2 regions of the Microbispora rosea genome follow, and region 2 is predicted to be linked to the other one. Evidence: riboswitches for the same ligand, from Rfam matches in the RefSeq annotation. Region 2 holds a riboswitch; the other holds the start of a gene.
What was found. Region 2 has a riboswitch for glycine ahead of gcvT (glycine cleavage system aminomethyltransferase GcvT). Riboswitches for the same ligand answer to the same signal wherever they lie in the genome.
Positions count from the first base shown of each region.

Region 1: another riboswitch for glycine. It lies ahead of gcvP (aminomethyl-transferring glycine dehydrogenase); the one in region 2 lies ahead of gcvT (glycine cleavage system aminomethyltransferase GcvT).

Region 1 covers NZ_JBITJO010000009.1:220,159-229,920, forward strand. Annotated here, with positions in the region: gene ACIBK1_RS31620 (mannose-1-phosphate guanyltransferase) at 1-1,508, shown strand, start outside; gene ACIBK1_RS31625 (FHA domain-containing protein) at 1,649-2,152, shown strand; gene ftsR (transcriptional regulator FtsR) at 2,172-2,828, shown strand; gene ACIBK1_RS31635 (bifunctional nuclease family protein) at 2,905-3,375, shown strand; gene ACIBK1_RS31640 (MerR family transcriptional regulator) at 3,531-4,148, shown strand; gene ACIBK1_RS31645 (hypothetical protein) at 4,165-4,905, opposite strand; gene ACIBK1_RS31650 (sensor histidine kinase) at 5,070-7,043, shown strand; gene ACIBK1_RS31655 (response regulator) at 7,040-7,735, shown strand; glycine riboswitch at 7,757-7,849, shown strand; gene gcvP (aminomethyl-transferring glycine dehydrogenase) at 8,031-9,762, shown strand, end outside.
Region 2 covers NZ_JBITJO010000004.1:109,457-119,218, forward strand. Annotated here, with positions in the region: gene ACIBK1_RS17795 (FadR/GntR family transcriptional regulator) at 1-684, opposite strand, end outside; gene ACIBK1_RS17800 (glutamine synthetase family protein) at 837-2,174, shown strand; gene ACIBK1_RS17805 (aldehyde dehydrogenase family protein) at 2,141-3,526, shown strand; gene ACIBK1_RS17810 (3-oxoacyl-ACP reductase) at 3,531-4,295, shown strand; gene ACIBK1_RS17815 (gamma-glutamyl-gamma-aminobutyrate hydrolase family protein) at 4,306-4,995, shown strand; gene ACIBK1_RS17820 (AfsR/SARP family transcriptional regulator) at 5,404-6,186, shown strand; glycine riboswitch at 6,245-6,342, shown strand; glycine riboswitch at 6,343-6,438, shown strand; gene gcvT (glycine cleavage system aminomethyltransferase GcvT) at 6,482-7,573, shown strand; gene gcvH (glycine cleavage system protein GcvH) at 7,570-7,962, shown strand; gene ACIBK1_RS17835 (L-serine ammonia-lyase) at 7,985-9,358, shown strand; gene ACIBK1_RS17840 (hypothetical protein) at 9,557-9,762, shown strand, end outside.

The DNA.
Region 1 (9,762 bases), on a different contig from region 2:
GGATCGAGGAGAACGCCGTCGTCGGCGACGAGTGCGTCATCGAGTCCGAGGCGTACGTCTCCTCAGGGGTGAAGATCTACCCGTTCAAGACGATCGAGGCGGGCACGGTCGTCAACACGAGCGTCATCTGGGAGTCGCGCGGCCAGCGCAGCCTGTTCGGCCCCCGCGGGGTCTCCGGGCTGGTCAACGTCGAGATCACCCCGGAGCTGTGCGTACGGCTGGCCAGCGCGTACGCCACGACGCTGCGCAAGGGCGACACGGTCGTCACCTCCCGCGACGCCTCGCGCGCGGCGCGGGCGCTCAAGCGGGCGGTGATCAGCGCGCTGAACTCCAGCGCGATCAACGTGGTCGACCTGGAGGCAGCCGCCCTGCCGGTCGCCAGGTTCAACACCTCGCGGGAGAACGTCCGGGGCGGCATCGCCGTGCGCACCACGGCGGGCGACCCCCAGAGCGTCGACATCGTGTTCATGGACGAGACGGGAGCCGACCTGTCCCAGGCGGCCCAGCGCAAGCTGGAGCGGGTCTTCTCCCGCCAGGAGTACCGGCGCGCCTTCCCCGGCGAGATCGCCGAGCTGACCTTCCCCGCCCGCGCCGTCGACACGTACGCCCGGGAGCTGCTGGCCTGCATCGACATGTCGGGGGTGAAGGACGCCGAGATGAAGGTCGTGGTCGACTGCGCGGGCGGCACCTCCTCGCTCGTGCTGCCGAGCCTGCTGGGCCGGGCCGGGGTCGACGTGCTGACCGTGAACAACCGCCTCGACGACGCCTCGCCGACCGAGACGCTCGCCGAGCGCCGCCGCGACCTGCAGCGCCTGGCGGAGCTGGTGGCATCGGCGCGTGCCGCCTTCGGCGTACGGTTCGACCCGGTGGGGGAGCGGGTCTCGCTCGTGGACGAGATGGGCCAGCTGATCAGCGAGGAGCGGGCGCTGCTCGTGGTGCTCGATCTGGTGGCGGCCGAGCGCCGGGGCGGCCGGGTGGCCCTGCCGGTCACCACGACCCGGGTGGCGGAGATGGTGTGCCGCTTCCACGGCGTGCAGGTCGACTGGACGGCCACGAGCCTCGACACGCTGACCCGGGCGGCCAGGCACCCCGACACGATCTTCGCGGGCGACGGGAAGGGCGGCTTCATCGTCCCGGAGTTCGCGCCCACGGTGGACGGCCTGGCGGTGTTCCTGCGCCTGCTCGGCCTGGTCGCGCGCACCCGGCTGTCGCTCAGCCAGATCGACGCCCGCATCCCGGAGGCCAAGCTGCTCAAGCGGACCGTTCCCACGCCCTGGGCGCACAAGGGGGCGGTGATGCGCTCGGTCGTCGAGGCCGCGGAGGGCCACCGCCTGGACACCACCGACGGTGTGCGCGTCGTGGAGGACGACGGGAGCTGGGCCCTCGTCCTGCCCGACCCCGCCGAGGCCGTAACGCATCTGTGGGCCGAGGGCCACGACATGGACACCGCCCAGGCCCTCCTGGAACGCTGGGCCCACGTCGTCGAACAAGCAGCCGGAGCTAGATGACATTGAACGTCCGCTGGCTGTAGCGTTGGTCAGTCCACGCCCAGCCGCGGTCTTGACCTTTGTGCCTGATCAGCGTAAGTTGCGGCATTCGCAGTTTGACCTAGTCCTTGAGCAAGTCGTGAGAGAGGCCGAGCCGTTCGATGCCCAGCGTCTACTGCACGCAGTGCGGTCATGCCAACCCCGAGGATGCCCGTTTCTGTTCACGATGCGGTTCGCCGCTGAGCGCTCCGGCGCCCGTCGCAGCCGACACGACCTCGACGATCTCACTTGAGGCGCTCGAGGCGGAGACGGGCCAGACGCTTCTGCCGGACAGGGCCTCGGTCGAGCAGTTGCCGCCGGGCACGGCTCTTCTGGTGGTCATGCGTGGCCCGAACGCGGGGAGCCGATTTCTGCTCGACAGCGACCTCACTACGGCGGGTCGCCACCCGGAAAGCGACATTTTCCTGGACGATGTGACGGTGTCCAGGAGGCACGTGGAGTTCTACCGGCGCGGCGGCCAGTTCACCGTGCGTGACGTGGGCAGCCTCAACGGCACCTACGTCAACCGGGAGCGCATCGAGGAGTCCCCCTTGCAGGGCGGCGACGAGGTGCAGATCGGCAAGTTCCGGCTGGTGTTCCTCACACGTGGTCCCGGAGGGCTGTGATCGGTGAGGAGGAGGAGTCATGAGCGCGCAGGCCGTACGGGCGTTCATGAGCATCGGGGAAGTGCTCGCCCTGCTGCAGAGCGAGTTCCCGGACGTGACCGTCTCCAAGATCCGGTTTCTGGAGGGTGAGGGGCTGATCGAGCCCCAGCGGAGCCCGTCGGGGTACCGCAAGTTCACCTTCAACGACGTCGAGCGCCTGCGGTACATCCTGCGTGCGCAGCGTGACCAGTACCTGCCGCTCCGCGTGATCAAGGATCAGCTGGACGAGCAGGCGGCCCGCCCGCACTCCGTGTCCGGCGGCGCTCCGCCCGTGCGTCTCAGCCGGGAGGAGCTCATCGAGGCCGCGGGCATCGACGAGGAGACCCTGGCCGAGATGGAGAGCTTCGGCCTGGTCGCTCCCGTGGCGCGCCGCTACGACGGGGAGGCGCTGGAGATCGCGCGCAGCGTGGGGGCGCTGGCGCGGTTCGGCCTGCAGGCGCGGCACCTGAGGGCGGTCCGCGCCGCGGTGGAGCGAGAGGCCGGCCTCATCGAGCAGGCGGTGGCCCCGCTGCTGCGGCGTAAGGCGCCGGGGGCGATCGCGGAGGCGGACGAGACGGCTCGGGAGATCTCCGGACTTCTCCAGGAACTGCACAGTGCGTTACTGCGTGGGAGTGTTCGCGGCGTTCTGGGACGGTGACCGGCACATCCGCACCTCCGTGGGTGTTACGTTGAATGCCTGGTGATATGCCGCGACGCTTGAGACGGAGCCGCCCGTGTTGCAGATGGAGGTCGTGGGGGTTCGCGTTGAGATGCCCACCAACCAGCCGATCGTTCTCCTGAAGGAGACGAGCGGCGATCGGTATCTGCCGATCTGGATAGGCATGACCGAGGCGACCGCTATCGCGTTGGCGCAGGCGGAGGAGCCGCCGCCCCGGCCGCTGACCCACGACTTGTTCCGTGACGTTCTTGAGGCCTTGGGGGTGCGGTTGCGCACCGTCAACATCGTCGCGCTCCGCGATGGAATCTTCTTCGCCGACTTGGTCTTCTCCAACGGTGTGGAGGTCAGCGCCCGTCCTTCGGACTCGATCGCGCTGGCGTTGCGTACGGGTGCGACGATCTACGCGAGTGAGGACGTGATCCAGGAGGCGGGCGTGAGCATGCCCGACGACCAGGAAGACGAAGTGGAAAAGTTTCGCGAGTTCCTGGACAAAATCACACCGGAAGACTTCGGCCGGGCGGGCTGACGTGCCGGACGATTTCGGGAGATTACGCTTCACGACGCGCCGGACGGGGTCGTTGACTGACGATGGCCCCGGTCCTACGGTGCAAGGGAAACCACGGTTGTAATTCACGAACCCCCAGATCAGACCGTGGGATGAGAGAAAGCCGGAGGTCCGCAGTGGCGGTCAGCAGCGGCGAGGGTAAGTCGGCCGGCCAGCACGACCCGGTTCGGCAGGCGGCGCGCGAGCGCGCCGGCGAACAGGGCCTGCTGTTCGACGAGCAGCCGACGGCGCTGCCCCAGGGCATCGGATACCGCGGCCCCACGGCGTGCGCGGCGGCCGGGATCACCTACCGGCAGCTCGACTACTGGGCCCGGACCGAACTGGTGCTCCCGACGATAAGGGCCGCCCAGGGATCCGGGTCTCAGCGACTGTACAGCTTCCGCGACATCCTCGTCCTGAAGGTCGTCAAACGTCTTCTGGACACGGGCGTCTCCCTCCAGCAGATACGCACCGCCGTACGGCACCTGCGCGACCGCGGCGTCAACGACCTGGCCCAGATCACCTTGATGAGTGACGGCGTGAGCGTCTACGAGTGCACGAGCGCCGACGAGGTGATCGACCTGTTGCAGGGCGGTCAGGGCGTGTTCGGCATCGCGCTCGGCAGGGTCTGGCGGGAGGTCGAGGGATCGCTGGCCGAGCTTCCGGGCGAGCGGGCGGAGGCCGCTCCGGATGCGGAGGGGGACCATCCGGCGGACGAGCTGGCCCGCCGGAGAAAGGCCCGCAGGACCGGCTGAGCGGATGCCCCGGCGATCACAGGTTTGACGGTCGGGCGCGCGTGCCGGGCCTGACCGGGGGCAGGTCGAACTCGTCGTCACGCATGCGCAGCAGGGCGACGGACGCGCCGGCGAAGCCCACGGCCGCGACCAGCAGGCCGATGCCCGACGCGGTGTGGCCGGGCATGAACGGATGGGTGAAGCCGCCGGCCGCGAGCAGGACCCCCATCCAGGCCGGCGCCGCGCCGCTGCGCCACAGCGCCAGGCCGAGCAGCAGCAGGCCGACGACGATGCCCACGATGAACAGCAGGCTCGCCACCAGCTGTACGGGGTCGTCCTCGAGCGCGTTCTGAATCCTCGCCATGGTCGCCACGTCGAAGTGCCTCGTCACCGTCAGGTACGCGAGGTCGTCGCCGCCACGGATCAGGGGGAAGCCGGCCAGGTCGCCGAGCAGCGCGAGGAGGGCACCCGCCGTGGTGAGCCTGGGAGCGCCGCGACGGGCCACCCACGCCACGGCGAAGGTGGCCGGGATCAGCCCGACCAGGAACGGCAGGGCGAACCATCGGAGCACGCCCGCGGCCTGCTCGTGGGCCGCGTACGCCGCGACCGTGGCCTCGAACGACTCGCCGCCGTCCACGGGGCTGAACAGATAGTTGAGGCCCATGCCGAGCATGGGGAGCGGGGCGACGACGGCGAGCAGCACCCGCCAGAAGCCGCGCACGTCCCGCGGCGGTTTCCGCGGGGTGGCGGCGGTGCGGGCGTCGGTGTCCGGCTGCATGATGATCCTCCGAGAATCCGGGAGTTGTCCGATCGAGTCCGAGGATGGGCGCGGACGGCTCCCTTCGTCGTGGGGGCGTGGTCCCGATTCCGGTCCCGTGCACCCCGTGATCCGGGAGCACGCTCCTATGGCCGATGGGAGCGCCGGGATCCGATGATGAGCGCATGGCAGTCAGGCGGGCCGGCCCGGTCGCGGTGCTCATCCTCACGGCCGTCGTGGTGGTGGCGGCGTGGGTGTCGTGGTTCCTCGGCGGGCTCACCTTCGCCGACGCGGCCGACGACTCCTACCTGCTGACCAACAGCGCGCAGGCGCTGACCTTCACCACGTTCGGCGCGCTGGTGCTCGCCCATCGCCCCGGGCACCGCATCGGGCTGCTGTTCGTGGCGTACGGCGCCTGCTACACGCTGAGCGTGGCCTGCCTCGGGCTGCTCACCGACGCGGTCGGGCTGCCGGAGGGGTGGGCGCGGGCGGTCGAGCTGTTCGGCATCACCGTGTGGATCCCGGCGCCGGCCGTCTGCCTTCCGCTGATCGTGCAGTTGTTCCCCGACGGCAGGCCGCTGTCGCGGCGCTGGCGGCCGCTGGCCGTCGCGACCCTCGTCGTCCTGCCGTTCACGCCCATCCTGACCCTGCCCGTGGCGGCCGGGCCGGCGGGGGACGGGCCGGCCACGGAGGAGCCGATGCTGCCCGTCATCGTGGGCGAGGTCGCCCAGCGGCTGATTCCGGTGTTCGCCGCCGTCGCCGCGCTGGTGCTGCTGGCCTCCCTCGGCGCGCTCGTCCTGCGCGTCCGCCGGTCCCGCGGGGTGCCGCGGCAGCAGCTGATGTGGCTGCTGTGGGCCGCGGGACTGTTCGCCGCGCTCAACGCGCAGCGGATCGTGACGACCGACGGGCCGGTGTTGTTCCTGCTGACCCTGCCGCTGATCCCGGCCGCGGCCACGGTGGCGATCCTGCGCCACGGGTTGTACGACATCGAGCTGATCGTCAACCGCTCGCTGGTGTACGGGGTGCTCACGCTCGGCGTCGTGCTGGCCTACCTGGGCATCGTCGCGGGGCTGTCCGCGCTGGCGCGGGACCGGCTGTCGGCCGCCCCGCTGATCGCGACCGCGGTTGTCGCTCTCGCCTTCGCGCCCGCCCGTTCGGCCGTGCAGTCCTTGGTGGACCGGGTCATGTACGGCCAGCGCCGCGATCCTGTGGCGGCCGCCGCCCGGGTCGGCCTGCGGCTCGGCGCCGGCCTGGACGGGGTGTTGCGAGCCGTGTGCGAGGCGCTGCGGCTGCCGTACGCTGCAGTCGCCTCCGACGGGCGGCTGGTCGCGACGTACGGCCGGTCACCGCGGCGGCGGCACACGGTGTCGCTGGAGGTGGCCGACGGGCCGCCCGCAGACCTGCTCGTCGGGCTGAGGGCGGGGGAGAGCCGGCTGTCCGGCGCCGACCGGCGCGCCCTGGAACTGCTGGCCGCCCCGGTCGGCCTGGCCCTGCAGGCGGTGCGCCTGTCCGAGCAACTGGGCGAGTCCCGCACGCGCATCGTGGCCGCGCGGGAGGAGGAACGCCGGCGGCTGCGCCGCGATCTGCACGACGGCCTCGGCACCGTGCTCACCGCGGTGACCCTCAAGGCCGACGCGGCCCACAACCTGCGTCACACTGATCCCGAGCGGAGCGCACGGCTCCTGCTCGACCTGCGCGCCGACCTGACCGCCGCGATCGCCGATATCCGCCGGCTCGTCTACAACCTGCGGCCGCCCGCCCTCGACGAGCTCGGACTGCTGGGCGCGCTCCGCCAGCGCGCCCACGACTCGTGGCGGCGCGAGCACGCCGGGTACGTGGTCACGATCGACGCCCCGGACGACCTGCCGCCGCTGCCCGCCGGGGTGGAGGTGGCCGCCTATCGCATCGCCACCGAGGCGGTCACCAACGCGCTGCGCCACGGCGGGGCGACGGCGTGCCGGGTCTCCCTGCGCGCCGACCACGCCGCCCTGCATGTGGAGGTGAGCGACGACGGCTCCGGGGGCGCCGGAGCGTGGCCGCACGGCGTCGGTCTGCGCTCCATGCACGAGCGGGCCGGCGAACTGGGCGGTACGCTCACCGCCGGCCCCACCGACCGCGGCGGCCGCGTCCACGCCCGCCTTCCACTGGAGCAGACATGAGCGCCGGGGAACCGATCAGGATCGTCGTCGTCGACGATCACCCGCTGATGCGGGAAGGCCTGCGTGCCCTGGTGACGTCGCTGCCGGACATCGAGGTGGTGGGCGAGGCCGGCGACGGCGACGCCGCCCGTCGTGAGGTGCAGCTCACGCGCCCCGACGTCGTGGTCATGGACCTGCACATGCCGGGCGTCAACGGGGTGGAGGCCACCAGGGCCATCGCGCGCGCGGTGCCCGCCACCCGGGTGCTCGTGCTCACGATGTTCGAGGACGACGAGTCGGTGTTCGCCGCGATGCGTGCCGGAGCCTTCGGATACCTGGTCAAGGGCGCGAAGCAGGAGGAGATCGTCCGGGCGGTCCGCTCTGTCGCGGCCGGACACGCCGTCTTCGGCCCGAGCGTGGCCCGCCGGATCATCGACTTCTTCGCCGCCGGGGCCTCTCGCGCGCCGGCCCCGGAGCCCTTTCCCGAGCTCACCGCCCGCGAACGGGAGGTCCTCGACCTCATCGCGGCCGGCCGGTCCAACGCGGCGATCGCCCGGCATCTGGCCATCAGCGGCAAGACCGTCAGCAACCACATCACCGCCATCTTCGCCAAGCTGGCGGTCGCCGACCGGGCCGAGGCCATCGTCCGCGCCCGCCGGGCCGGTCTCGGCGCCGATCTCGAGCAGGGTGCGAGTCGGGCCGATCCGGGGTAGCCGGTAGAGTGGAACGGCCGACGACCTCGTGCGGGAGAGACCCCTGATCTTCAAGGGGCGCCGAAGGAGCAAACCTCCCCGGAATCTCTCAGGCATCCGTACCGCACGGACGAGGCGACTCTGAAAAGCAGGCCCGCCGGCCAGGCGGTGCCTCACCGAAGGGGAAAGCCGGGCGCGACGGCCCGGTGAAGCTCTCAGGTCCGATGACAGAGGGGGAGACCGCTTCACGACCGCGGCGCCACACCGGGCGCCGGGCGGTCGCCGCAGGTCTCGAACCCGCCAGGAGGCCCCTGTCATGACCGATCGGTCCACGCTTCGCGATCTTTCCGCTCCGCCGTTCGCCACCCGTCACATCGGCCCCTCCGAGGCCGACCGCGGCCGGATGCTGGAGGTCGTCGGCTACGAGTCGGTGGCCGACCTGCTCGCCGTGGCCGTGCCCGAGGCCATCCGCACGCGCGGCCCGCTGAACCTGCCCGAGGCGGTGGGGGAGGCCGAGGCCCTGGCGGAACTGCGCGCCCTCGCCGGGCGCAACCGGGTGCTGACCTCGATGATCGGCCTCGGGTACCACGACACGATCACCCCGGGTGTCGTCCTCCGCAACGTGCTGGAGAACCCCGGCTGGTACACCGCGTACACGCCCTACCAGCCGGAGATCTCGCAGGGGCGGCTGGAGGCGCTGCTGAACTTCCAGACGGTCGTGTCGGACCTCACCGGCCTCGACGTCGCCGGCGCGTCCCTGCTCGACGAGGCGACGGCCGCCGCCGAGGCGATGACGCTGGCCCGGCGGGCGAGCAAGGTGAAGACCGACGTGTTCGTGGTGGACGCCGACGCGCTGCCGCAGACCAAGGCCGTGCTGGCGACCCGCGCCGAGCCGCTCGGCATCACGCTGGTGGAGTCCGACCTCGGCGGCGAGCTGCCCGAGTGCTTCGGGGTCCTCGTCCAGTATCCGGGCGCGAGCGGCCGGGTGGCGTCCTTCCGCGCGGTCGCCGAGCGGGCGCACGCCCAGGGGGCGCTGCTGGTGGCCTCGGCCGACCTGCTGGCGCTGACCCTGCTGGAGTCCCCGGGCGAGCAGGGCGCCGACATCGCCGTCGGCTCCTCCCAGCGCTTCGGCGTCCCGCTGGGCTACGGCGGCCCCCACGCGGCGTACATGGCCGTCCGCGAGGGCCTGCAGCGGCAGATGCCGGGCCGCCTGGTCGGCGTCTCGCTGGACGCCGACGGCCGCACGGCCTACCGGCTCGCCCTGCAGACCCGCGAGCAGCACATCCGGCGGGAGAAGGCCACCAGCAACATCTGCACCGCGCAGGTGCTGCTCGCCGTCATGGCGTCGATGTACGCCGTCTACCACGGTCCGGAGGGCCTGAAGAGGATCGCCCAGCGGGTGCACCGCCACGCGGCCGTCCTCGCCGCCGGGCTGCGCGAGGGCGGCGTGGAGGTCGTCCACGACGAGTTCTTCGACACCGTGCTCGCCCGCGTGCCCGGGCGGGCCGCCGAGGTCGTGGCAGCCGCCGCCGAGCGGGGCGTGAACCTGCGCCTGGCCGACGCCGACCACGTCGGCGTCGCCTGCGACGAGAAGACCACCACGGACCACCTGCGGGCCGTCTGGGCGGCGTTCGGCGCGTCCGGGCTCGTGGTCGAGGACCTCGACCGGGTGACCTCCGACGCCCTCCCGGCCGACCTGCAGCGGACCTCGGACTTCCTCACCCATCCCGTGTTCCACTCCCACCGGTCCGAGACGGCCATGCTGCGCTACCTGCGGCGGCTGCAGGACAAGGACATCGCGCTCGACCGCTCGATGATCCCGCTGGGCTCCTGCACGATGAAGCTCAACGCGACCACCGAGATGGAGCCGGTCACCTGGCCGGAGTTCGCCGCGATCCACCCGTTCGCGCCGGCGGGGCAGGCCGAGGGCTACGCCGAGCTGATCGCGACGCTGGAGGGCTGGCTGGCCGAGGTCACCGGCTACGACCGGGTGTCGATCCAGCCGAACGCGGGCTCCCAGGGCGAGTTCGCCGGGCTGCTGGCGATCA
Region 2 (9,762 bases):
GACCGCCGCGTGCTCGATGTTGGGCCGCAGCACGGGGATCGCGTTGAGCAGGTCGGTGACCCGCAGCCTGGCGTCCGCGCACGCGGCGGCCAGCAGCGGCGAGCCGCTCAGCTCCGCGATCGCCAGGTGGAACGCGATGTCCATCCGGCGGTAGTCGGCCGGCGCGGCGTCGTTCACCCCGGCCAGCCGGGCGGCGAGCGTCTCCCGCTGCCGCGGGGTCAGCTCGGTGGTCGCGAGCACCCGGGCCGCCCCGCACTCGACGGCCATCCGGAACGTCAGCGCGTCCTCGAGATCGTCTTCGCCCATGCGGGTGACGGCCCTGCGCAGGTCGCCCTTGCGCGGGCTCGGCGGCCGGTAGACGACGAAGGCACCGCCGTACCGGCCGCGCCGTACGTCGAGGTAGCCGGCCTCCTGCAGCGCGCGGATCGCCTCGCGCAGCGTGACCCTGCTGATGCCGAGCCGGGTGGCCAGCTCGCGCTCCGGCGGCAGCTTCTCGCCGTGCGGGACGACGCCGAGCTTGATGGCCTGGAGCAGACGCTCGACGGTCTCCTCGAACGCGTTGCCCGCCCGCACCGGCCGCAGCAGCGACACCACGCCGGTGATCCCCACGGCCGCGTCCCGGGACGCGGGCTCGGCCGGAGTCCGGGGACGGGAGACGGACGCCTCCGCCGGAGTGATCTCCATGCGCATCATCCCTCCACCCGTCACCGCGGGTCCCCCGTCCCTGTGATCGAGGTTAAACCCCCCGGACATTGTTGACGACGAGGGGAACATGGTGCTTGCATGCCCTCAATGGTCTGATTCCAGACTTTTGGACGGGAGGCACCGTGCTCAGCGTGGAGCGACTCCGCGATGACGTCGAAGCGGGCCGCGTGGACACGGTCCTGCTCGCGGTCACCGACATGCAGGGGCGGCTGCAGGGCAAGCGGCTTTCGGCGCGGTACTTCCTGGAGGAGGTGCTGGACCACGCCGCGGAGGGCTGCAACTACCTGCTCGCGGTGGACGTCGACATGAACACCGTGGACGGCTACGCCATGTCGTCCTGGGAGCGCGGCTACGGCGACTTCGTCATGCGGCCGGACCTGTCGACGCTGCGCCGCGTGCCCTGGCACGAGGGCACCGTGCTGCTGCTGGCCGACCTGGTGTGGGAGGACGGCGCGGACGTCGTGGCCTCCCCCCGGCAGATCCTGCGCCGCCAGCTCGCCCGGCTCGCCGACCGCGGCTGGACCGCGTACGTCGGCACCGAGCTGGAGTTCGTCGTCTACGACGACAGCTACGAGCAGGCCTGGCAGCGGGGCTACCGCGACCTGACCCCGGCCAACCTCTACAACGTCGACTACTCGCTGCTCGGCACCTCCCGCATCGAGCCGCTGCTGCGGAAGATCCGGCTCGGCATGGAGGGTGCCGGACTGTACGTCGAGTCGGCCAAGGGCGAGTGCAACCTCGGCCAGCACGAGATCGCCTTCCGGTACGCCGACGCGCTGACCACCTGCGACAACCACGTGTTCTACAAGAACGGCGCCAAGGAGATCGCCGCCCAGGAGGGCAGGTCGGTCACCTTCATGGCCAAGCCGAACCAGCGCGAGGGCAACTCCTGCCACATCCACATCTCGCTGCGCGACGCCGACGGCGCGCCGGTCATGGCGGGCGGCGAGCCGTACGGGCTGTCGGAGGTCGGGCGGCGGTTCATCGCCGGTCAGCTCACGGCGATGCGCGAGCTGACCCTGCCCTACGCGCCCAACATCAACTCCTACAAGCGGTTCGTGCCCGGCAGCTTCGCCCCCACCGCCGTCAAGTGGGGCCTGGACAACCGCACCTGCTCGCTGCGGCTTGTCGGCCACGGCCCCTCGCTGCGGATCGAGAACCGGGTGCCGGGCGGCGACGTGAATCCGTACCTCGCGGTCGCCGCCATGATCGCGGCGGGGCTGCGCGGCATCGACGCCGGGCTGGAGCTGGAGGAGCCGTTCGCCGGGAACGCCTACGACTCCGGGGCCGAGCGCGTGCCCGCCACGCTCCGCGACGCCCTGGCGCTGTGGGAGGGCTCGCCGATCGCCGAGGAGGCGTTCGGCAAGGACGTGGTCGAGCACTACGCCAACAACGCGAGGGTCGAGCTGGCCGCCTTCGACGCGGCGGTCACCGACTGGGAGCTCTATCGGGGGTTCGAACGGCTGTGAAGATAGTCAATCCGGCGACCGAGGAAGTGATCGCCGAGGTCGAGATGGCGGACGCCGCCGAGGTGGACCGCGTGGTCGAGCGGGCCGCCCGGGCCTTCCCCGCCTGGCGGGCGGTCGCCCCGGGCGAGCGGGCCCGGCTGCTGCGCCGCTTCGCGCAGGTGGTGGAGGACCACGCGGAGGAGCTGGCCCGGCTGGAGATCGCCGGCGCCGGCCACACGATCGGCAACGCCCGCTGGGAGGCGGGCAACGTCCGCGACGTGCTGAACTTCTACGCGGGCGCGCCCGAGCGCGACCACGGCAGGCAGATCCCGGTGCCGGGCGGGGTGGACGTCACGTTCGCCGAGCCGCTGGGCGTGGTGGGGATCATCGTGCCGTGGAACTTCCCGATGGTCATCATGACCTGGGGAGTCGCCCCGGCCCTGGCCGCCGGCAACACGGTCGTCGTCAAGCCGGCCGAGTGGACGCCGCTGACCGCGCTGCGGCTGGCCGAGCTCGCCCTGGAGGCCGGGCTGCCCGAGGGCGTGCTGCAGGTCGTGCCCGGCGAGGGTGAGGTCGCCGGCGCCCGGCTCGTCGAGCACCCGGACGTACGGAAGATCGTGTTCACCGGCTCGACCGAGGTCGGGAAACTGATCGGCGCCAAGGCCGCCGAGCAGGTCAAACGGGTGACGCTGGAGCTGGGCGGCAAGAGCGCCAACATCGTCTTCGCCGACGCCGACCTCGGCAAGGCCGCGGCCTCGGCACCCATGGCGGTCTTCGACAACTCCGGCCAGGACTGCTGCGCCCGCTCGCGCATCCTGGTGGAGCGTTCCGTCTACGACGACTTCCTCGTGCGCCTGTCGCAGGCGGTGCGCGAGGTGCAGGTCGGCGACCCGAACGACCCGGCGACCCAGATGGGCCCGTTGATCAGCGCCGAGCACCGGGAGCGCGTCGCGTCGTTCGTCACCGAGGCGGACGTGTACGCCACCGGGTCGTGCCCGGCGGGCCCCGGCTACTGGTTCCCGCCCACGGTGCTGGCCGGATCGTCCTCGGAGTCCTTCCGCAGGGCGTTCGCCGAGGAGATCTTCGGTCCCGTGGTGTCGGTCGTGCCCTTCGAGGACGAGGCCGACGCGGTGCGGATCGCCAACGACACGGCGTACGGCCTGTCGGGGTCGATCTGGACCCGCGACGTGGGCCGGGCGCTGCGCGTGGCGCGGGCCGTCGAGGCGGGCAACCTGTCGGTGAACTCGCACTCCAGCGTCCGATACTGGACCCCGTTCGGCGGCTTCAAGCAGTCGGGCCTCGGCCGGGAGCTCGGCCCGGACGCCCTGTCGGCCTTCACCGAGACCAAGAACGTCTTCATCTCCACGGAGTAGACCAATGCAGCGTTTGCAGGACCGCGTCGCCGTCATCACCGGGGCGGGCAGCGGCATCGGGCTGGCCACGGCCCACCGGTTCGCCCAGGAGGGCGCCAAGGTCGTGGTCGCCGACCTCGACGAGGAGGCCGGCGCGAAGGCGGCCGGGGAGGTCGGCGGCCGGTTCGTCAAGGCGGACGTGGCGAACGAGGACGACGTCACCCGGATGTACCGGACCGCGTTCGAGGAGTTCGGCAGCGTCGACATCGCGTTCAACAACGCGGGCATCTCGCCGCCGGACGACGACTCCATCCTGGAGACCGGCATCGACGCCTGGCGCCGGGTGCAGGAGGTCAACCTCACCAGCGTCTACCTGTGCTGCAAGCACGCCATCCCGTACATGCGGCGCCAGGGCAAGGGCTCGATCATCAACACCGCGTCGTTCGTCGCGGTCATGGGCTCGGCCACCTCGCAGATCTCCTACACCGCCTCCAAGGGCGGCGTGCTCGCGATGAGCCGCGAACTGGGCGTCCAGTTCGCCCGCGAGGGCATCCGGGTCAACGCGCTGTGCCCCGGGCCTGTGGACACCCCGCTGCTGCGGGAGCTGTTCGCCAAGGACCCCGAGCGCGCCCAGCGCCGTCTCGTCCACGTGCCGATCGGCCGCTTCGCCCGGGCCGAGGAGATCGCCGCGGCGGTCGCGTTCCTCGCCTCCGACGACGCGTCGTTCATCACCGCCTCGGAGTTCCTGGTCGACGGCGGCATCTCCGGCGCGTACGTCACTCCGCTGTAAGGGGGATGCCATGGCCCGTCCCGTGATCGGCGTGACGTGCTACGTCGAGCCGGCGAAGTTCACCGTCTGGGACATGCGGGCGGCGCTGCTGCCGTACATGTACGTCGACCACATCACGCGGGCGGGAGGCCAGCCGGTCATCCTGCCGCCGGCCGGAGAGCCCGCCGCGCTGGCCGGGCGGCTGGACGGGCTGATCATCGCGGGCGGGGGCGACATCGACCCCGCCCGCTACGGCGCGCCGCCCGCCGCGCAGACCGGATACGTCCGGGAGTTCCGCGACGAGGCGGAGTTCGGGCTGATGGAGGCCGCCCTGCGCACCGGCCTGCCGTTCCTCGGCATCTGCCGGGGTCTGCAGGTGCTCAACGTGGCGCTGGGCGGCACCCTCCACCAGCACCTGCCCGACGTGGTCGGCCACACCGCCCACTCCCCCGCCCCCGGGACGTTCGGCCGCCTCCCCGTACGGCTCTCGCCGGGCTTGGCCAAGATCTACGACGGCGAGGACCTCACGCCCGCCCACTACCATCACCAGGCGATCGACCGTCTGGCGGACGGGCTGGAGGTGACCGCCCGTTCGGACGACGGCACGATCGAGGCCGTCGAGGTCACGGGCGCGGCGTTCGCCCTGGCCGTCCAGTGGCACCCGGAGGCCGACGAGGACGGCCCGCTGTTCCACGCCCTCGTGGCCGCCGCCCGCCACTGAGAACCCGCCGCTGAGAACCGGTCATTTAGAACCGGTCGCTGAGAGCCGCGGCGGCCCGCTGAGCGTGGAATACGCACCTTCCGGGCCCTACGCCGCACGCGCGCCGATCATCCGGGTAATCGGGCGTCACGCTCCCTCACCGCCGCCATGGACGGCCGGCCAGAGCTTGATCTGTAACCGATTTCATTTGGGTTATCCGCGTATCCGCGCGTGCGAGGCCGGGCAATGCGGTGCACAGAGCGGCGTTTATGAGCGCCGGAGTGACCGACATAGAAACGGCATATTTTTGACGCAAGCCGCCGGAGAGAGATATGGTCAAATAGCGATCAAAGCCGCGTCGTCGGCGCGTTCACGCTGCTTTCGTGCGGGGGAACCGTGTTATACGCCGTGCTCGGACCGTTCCGGGCCATGAAACCCTCAGGGGACGCCATCGCCGGACTCGCCCCGAGGCACCGGCAGCTCCTCGCCTTGTTCCTGCTCAATCCGAATATCGCGGTTCACCGGGATCGGCTCATCGATCTGTTGTGGAATGGCCGTCCCACTAAATCGGCGCCGCGGAATCTTACCACCTACATCGCACAGGTGCGGCGGCGGCTCTCGCCGCGCGACCCCGACCTTTCTCCGCTGCACACCGTGGAGGGCGGGTACCTTCTTTCGGTGCCGCCGGGATCCGTGGATGCTGCAGTATTCAACCATTTCGCGGCGCAAGGCAGAATCGCTCGCGAGAATGGCGATTACCACAATGCGGCGAGGATGTTCGAGAACGCGCTGAGCCTGTGGCGGGGCGACGCCCTGCTCGCCATGAGACATGTCGACGCGCTCTCCGCGTGGGCCTATCGGCTCGACGAGGACCGTCGCGCGGTGACCGAGGACCTCTTCGACGTCAGGCTGGCACTCGGGCACCATCGCGAGATCGTCGGCGGCCTGGCTCAATGGGCGGGGCGCCACCCGCTGCGCGAACGGCCGCACCGGCAACTCATGCTGGCGCTGCACCGGTCGGGCCGCACCCACGACGCCTCGGCGTCCTACCAGCGACTGCGCCGCACCCTGGTCGACCGCCTCGGCATCGAGCCGTCCTCCGACACCCAGGCCCTCCACCAGCGGATCCTCACCGGCGACGACCTCCCGTCCACCCTCATGCGGCTCCGCGCGGCGCACCGGCCGCCGTGCGACTCCACCCACGGGCTGTGAGGGCGGTCCGGCCGGGTTACGGGGATGGCGGCGAACCACTAGGCTTGCAGCACACCAGTGATCCCGTGCGGGAGAGTGTCCTGGCATCCGGTCAGGGCCCCTGAAGGAGCAAGCCCTCCCCGCGAACCTCTCAAGGCAAAGGACCGTGCGGGCGAGGTGGCCTCTGGAAAGAAGGCCGTGAGGCCTCGCCGAAGGTGAAAGTCCGGTAAAGATCGGACGAAGCTCTCAGGCGCCGATGACAGAGGGGGAGGATGCCCGATAGTCAAAACGCAGCATCCGTCCTTCCGAGGTGCGCATGTCCCGATCCACCCCGCTCCGCGGTGTCCACGAAAGCCTGGGCGCGACCCTGACCGACTTCGCGGGCTGGCAGATGCCCCTGCGCTACGGCAGCGAGGCGGCCGAGCACAACGCGGTGCGCACGGCCGCGGGGCTGTTCGACCTGTCCCACATGGGGGAGATCTTCGTCGTCGGCGCGCAGGCGGGTGAGGCGCTCGACCACGCTCTCGTGGGGCACCTCAGCGTCCTCGCGCCCGGCCGCGCCCGCTACACCATGATCGTGAACGAGACCGGCGGCATCCTCGACGATCTCATCGTCTACCGCCTCGACGAGGACCAGTACATGGTCGTCGCCAACGCCTCCAACTACGCCCTCGTCGCCCGTGAGCTCGCCGACAGGGCCCGCGGCTACGACGCGCGGGTGACCGACAGGTCGGACGAGTACGCGCTGGTCGCGGTGCAGGGCCCGCGCGGCGCCGCGATCCTCACCGCGCTCACCGACGCCGACCTCGACGATCTGAAGTACTACGCCATCGTCCCCGGCGTCGTCGCGGGCACCCCCGCCCTGATCGCACGCACCGGATACACCGGTGAGGACGGCTTCGAACTCTTCGTGCCGAACGAGCACGCCGTGCCGCTGTGGAACGCCCTCGCCGAGGCGGGCGGGGACGCCGGGCTCGTCCCCGCCGGGCTGTCGGCCCGCGACACGCTGCGCCTGGAGGCCGGCATGCCGCTGTACGGCAACGAGCTGAGCGCGGCGATCACGCCGTTCGACGCGGGGCTCGGCCGGGTCGTCCGCTTCGACAAGCCCGGCGACTTCGTGGGTAAGGCCGCCCTCGAGAGGGCGGCGGAGAACGGCACCAAGCGGCGCCTGGTCGGGCTGGTGGCGCGCGGCCGGCGCGTGCCTCGCCACGGCTACTCCGTCACCCGCGAGGGCGCCGTCGTCGGCGAGGTGACCAGCGGGGCCCCGTCGCAGTCCCTCGGCCGCCCGATCGCCATGGCGTACGTCGACGAGGTCGCCTTGGAGAAGGGCGGCCTGGCCGTGGACATCCGGGGCAGCCAAGAACCGGTCGACGTCGTCGATCTGCCTTTCTACAGGAGGAGCAAGTGAGCACCATTCCGGACGACCTGAGCTACACCAAGGAACACGAGTGGGTGGCCGGGCTTGAGGACGGCCGCACCGTGACGGTGGGCATCACGGCGTACGCGGCCGAGCAGCTCGGCGACGTGGTTTACGTGGAGGTGCACTCCGAGGTCGGCGCGACCGTCGCGGCCGGCGACGCGGTCGGCGAGGTGGAGTCCACCAAGTCCGTGAGCGACATCTTCGCGCCTGTCGGCGGCGAGGTCGTCGAGATCAACACCGCCGTCGTGGACAACCCCTCGCTGGTCAACTCCGACCCGTACGGCGAGGGCTGGCTGTTCCGCGTGCGCGTGGAGGAGGAGCCGGACGACCTGCTGTCGGCGGCGGAGTACACCGCGCTGACCTCCGGCGAGTCCTGACAGGCCTGAGAGGCGACGGTCAATGGCGATCAGCGTCTTCGACCTGTTCAAGGTGGGGATCGGGCCGTCCAGCTCGCACACGGGCGGCCCGATGGCGGCGGCGCACAAGTTCGCCCGCGGGCTGCACCAGGACGGGCTGCTGGAGAAGGTGACCCGGGTCGAGGCCATCCTGTACGGCTCGCTCGGGCTCACCGGCAAGGGGCACGGCAGCGACAAGGCGGTCCTGCTCGGCCTGTCCGGCGACAAGCCCGAGCTGGTCGACGTCGACACCGTCGACGAACGGCTGGCGGCGATGCGGGCGAGCGGCACGGTCACGTTGTACGGCGTGCACGAGATCCCGTTCGTGGTCGGGGAGCACCTCGTCTTCGAGCGCAAGCTGTCGCTCCCCCACCACCCGAACGGCATGCGGTTCACGGCGTACGCCGACGACACGGTGCTGCGCGAGAAGGTCTACTACTCGGTCGGCGGCGGCTTCGTGGTGGACGAGAACGCCACCGGCGCCGACCGGATCAAACCCGACGACACCGTGCTGCCGTACGCCTTCACGACCGCACAGGAACTGCTCGCGCACTGCGCCGAGACCGGCCTGTCGATCTCCGGCCTGATGATGGAGAACGAGAAGGCCTTCGGCCGCACGGAGGAGGAGATCCGGACCCGCCTGCTGCACCTGTGGGCGGTGATGGCCGAGTGCGTACGGCGCGGCACCAGCCGCGAGGGCGTCCTGCCGGGCGGCCTCAAGGTGCGCCGCCGGGCCCACCAGCTCTACCGGCGGCTGCAGAGCGAGGCCGACGGGACCGATCCGCTGCGGGCGATGGACTGGGTCTCGCTGTTCGCGCTGGCCGTCAACGAGGAGAACGCCGCGGGCGGCCGGATCGTCACCGCGCCGACCAACGGCGCCGCCGGCATCGTCCCGGCCGTGCTGTCCTACTACATGCGCTTCCTCCCGGGCGCCGGCGAGGACGGCGTCATCCGCTTCCTGCTCACCGCGGGCGCGATCGGCGTGCTGTTCAAGGAGAACGCCTCCATCTCCGGCGCGGAGGTGGGCTGCCAGGGCGAGGTCGGCTCGGCCTGCTCGATGGCGGCGGCGGGCCTCACCGAAGCGCTCGGCGGGACGCCGGAGCAGGTCGAGAACGCCGCCGAGATCGGCATCGAGCACAACCTTGGCCTGACCTGCGACCCGATCGGCGGGCTCGTCCAGATCCCGTGCATCGAGCGCAACGCCGTCGCCTCGATCAAGGCGATCGCCGCCGCCCGCATCGCGCTGCGCGGCGACGGCCGCCACTTCGTGTCGCTGGACAAGGCGATCAAGACGATGCGCGACACCGGCAGGGACATGCTCGACAAGTATAAGGAGACCTCACGCGGCGGCCTCGCCGTCAACGTCATCGAGTGCTGACCCCCCACCCCCACCGTGATCTTGTAGTTTGTCGCACGCGATGCCCCTCACCTGCACCGGAACCCTTCGTGATCATGCAGGAAATCGGCGAGCACCCACCTGACCTGCCGTGGAACCGTTCGTGATCATGCACCCGGGCAGAACGTCGGCCGGAGCCAATAAGGTGGTGACTTCCCCGGCGAGGAGGAGGGCCGTCACGTGAGGTGGCGCGAGGCGCTGCGCCCGCATCGGGCGTTCCTGGTCGTGCTGGCGGCGGGCGTCGCACTGCGTGCGCTCGCCGTGCTCGGCTACCGGCCCGCCCTGTGGTTCTGGGCCGACTCCTTCGCCTACCTCAGCTCGGCACTCGACCTGCGGCCACTGCCCTCGCGGCCGTCCGGCTACTCGCTGTTCCTGGCGGCGCTGAG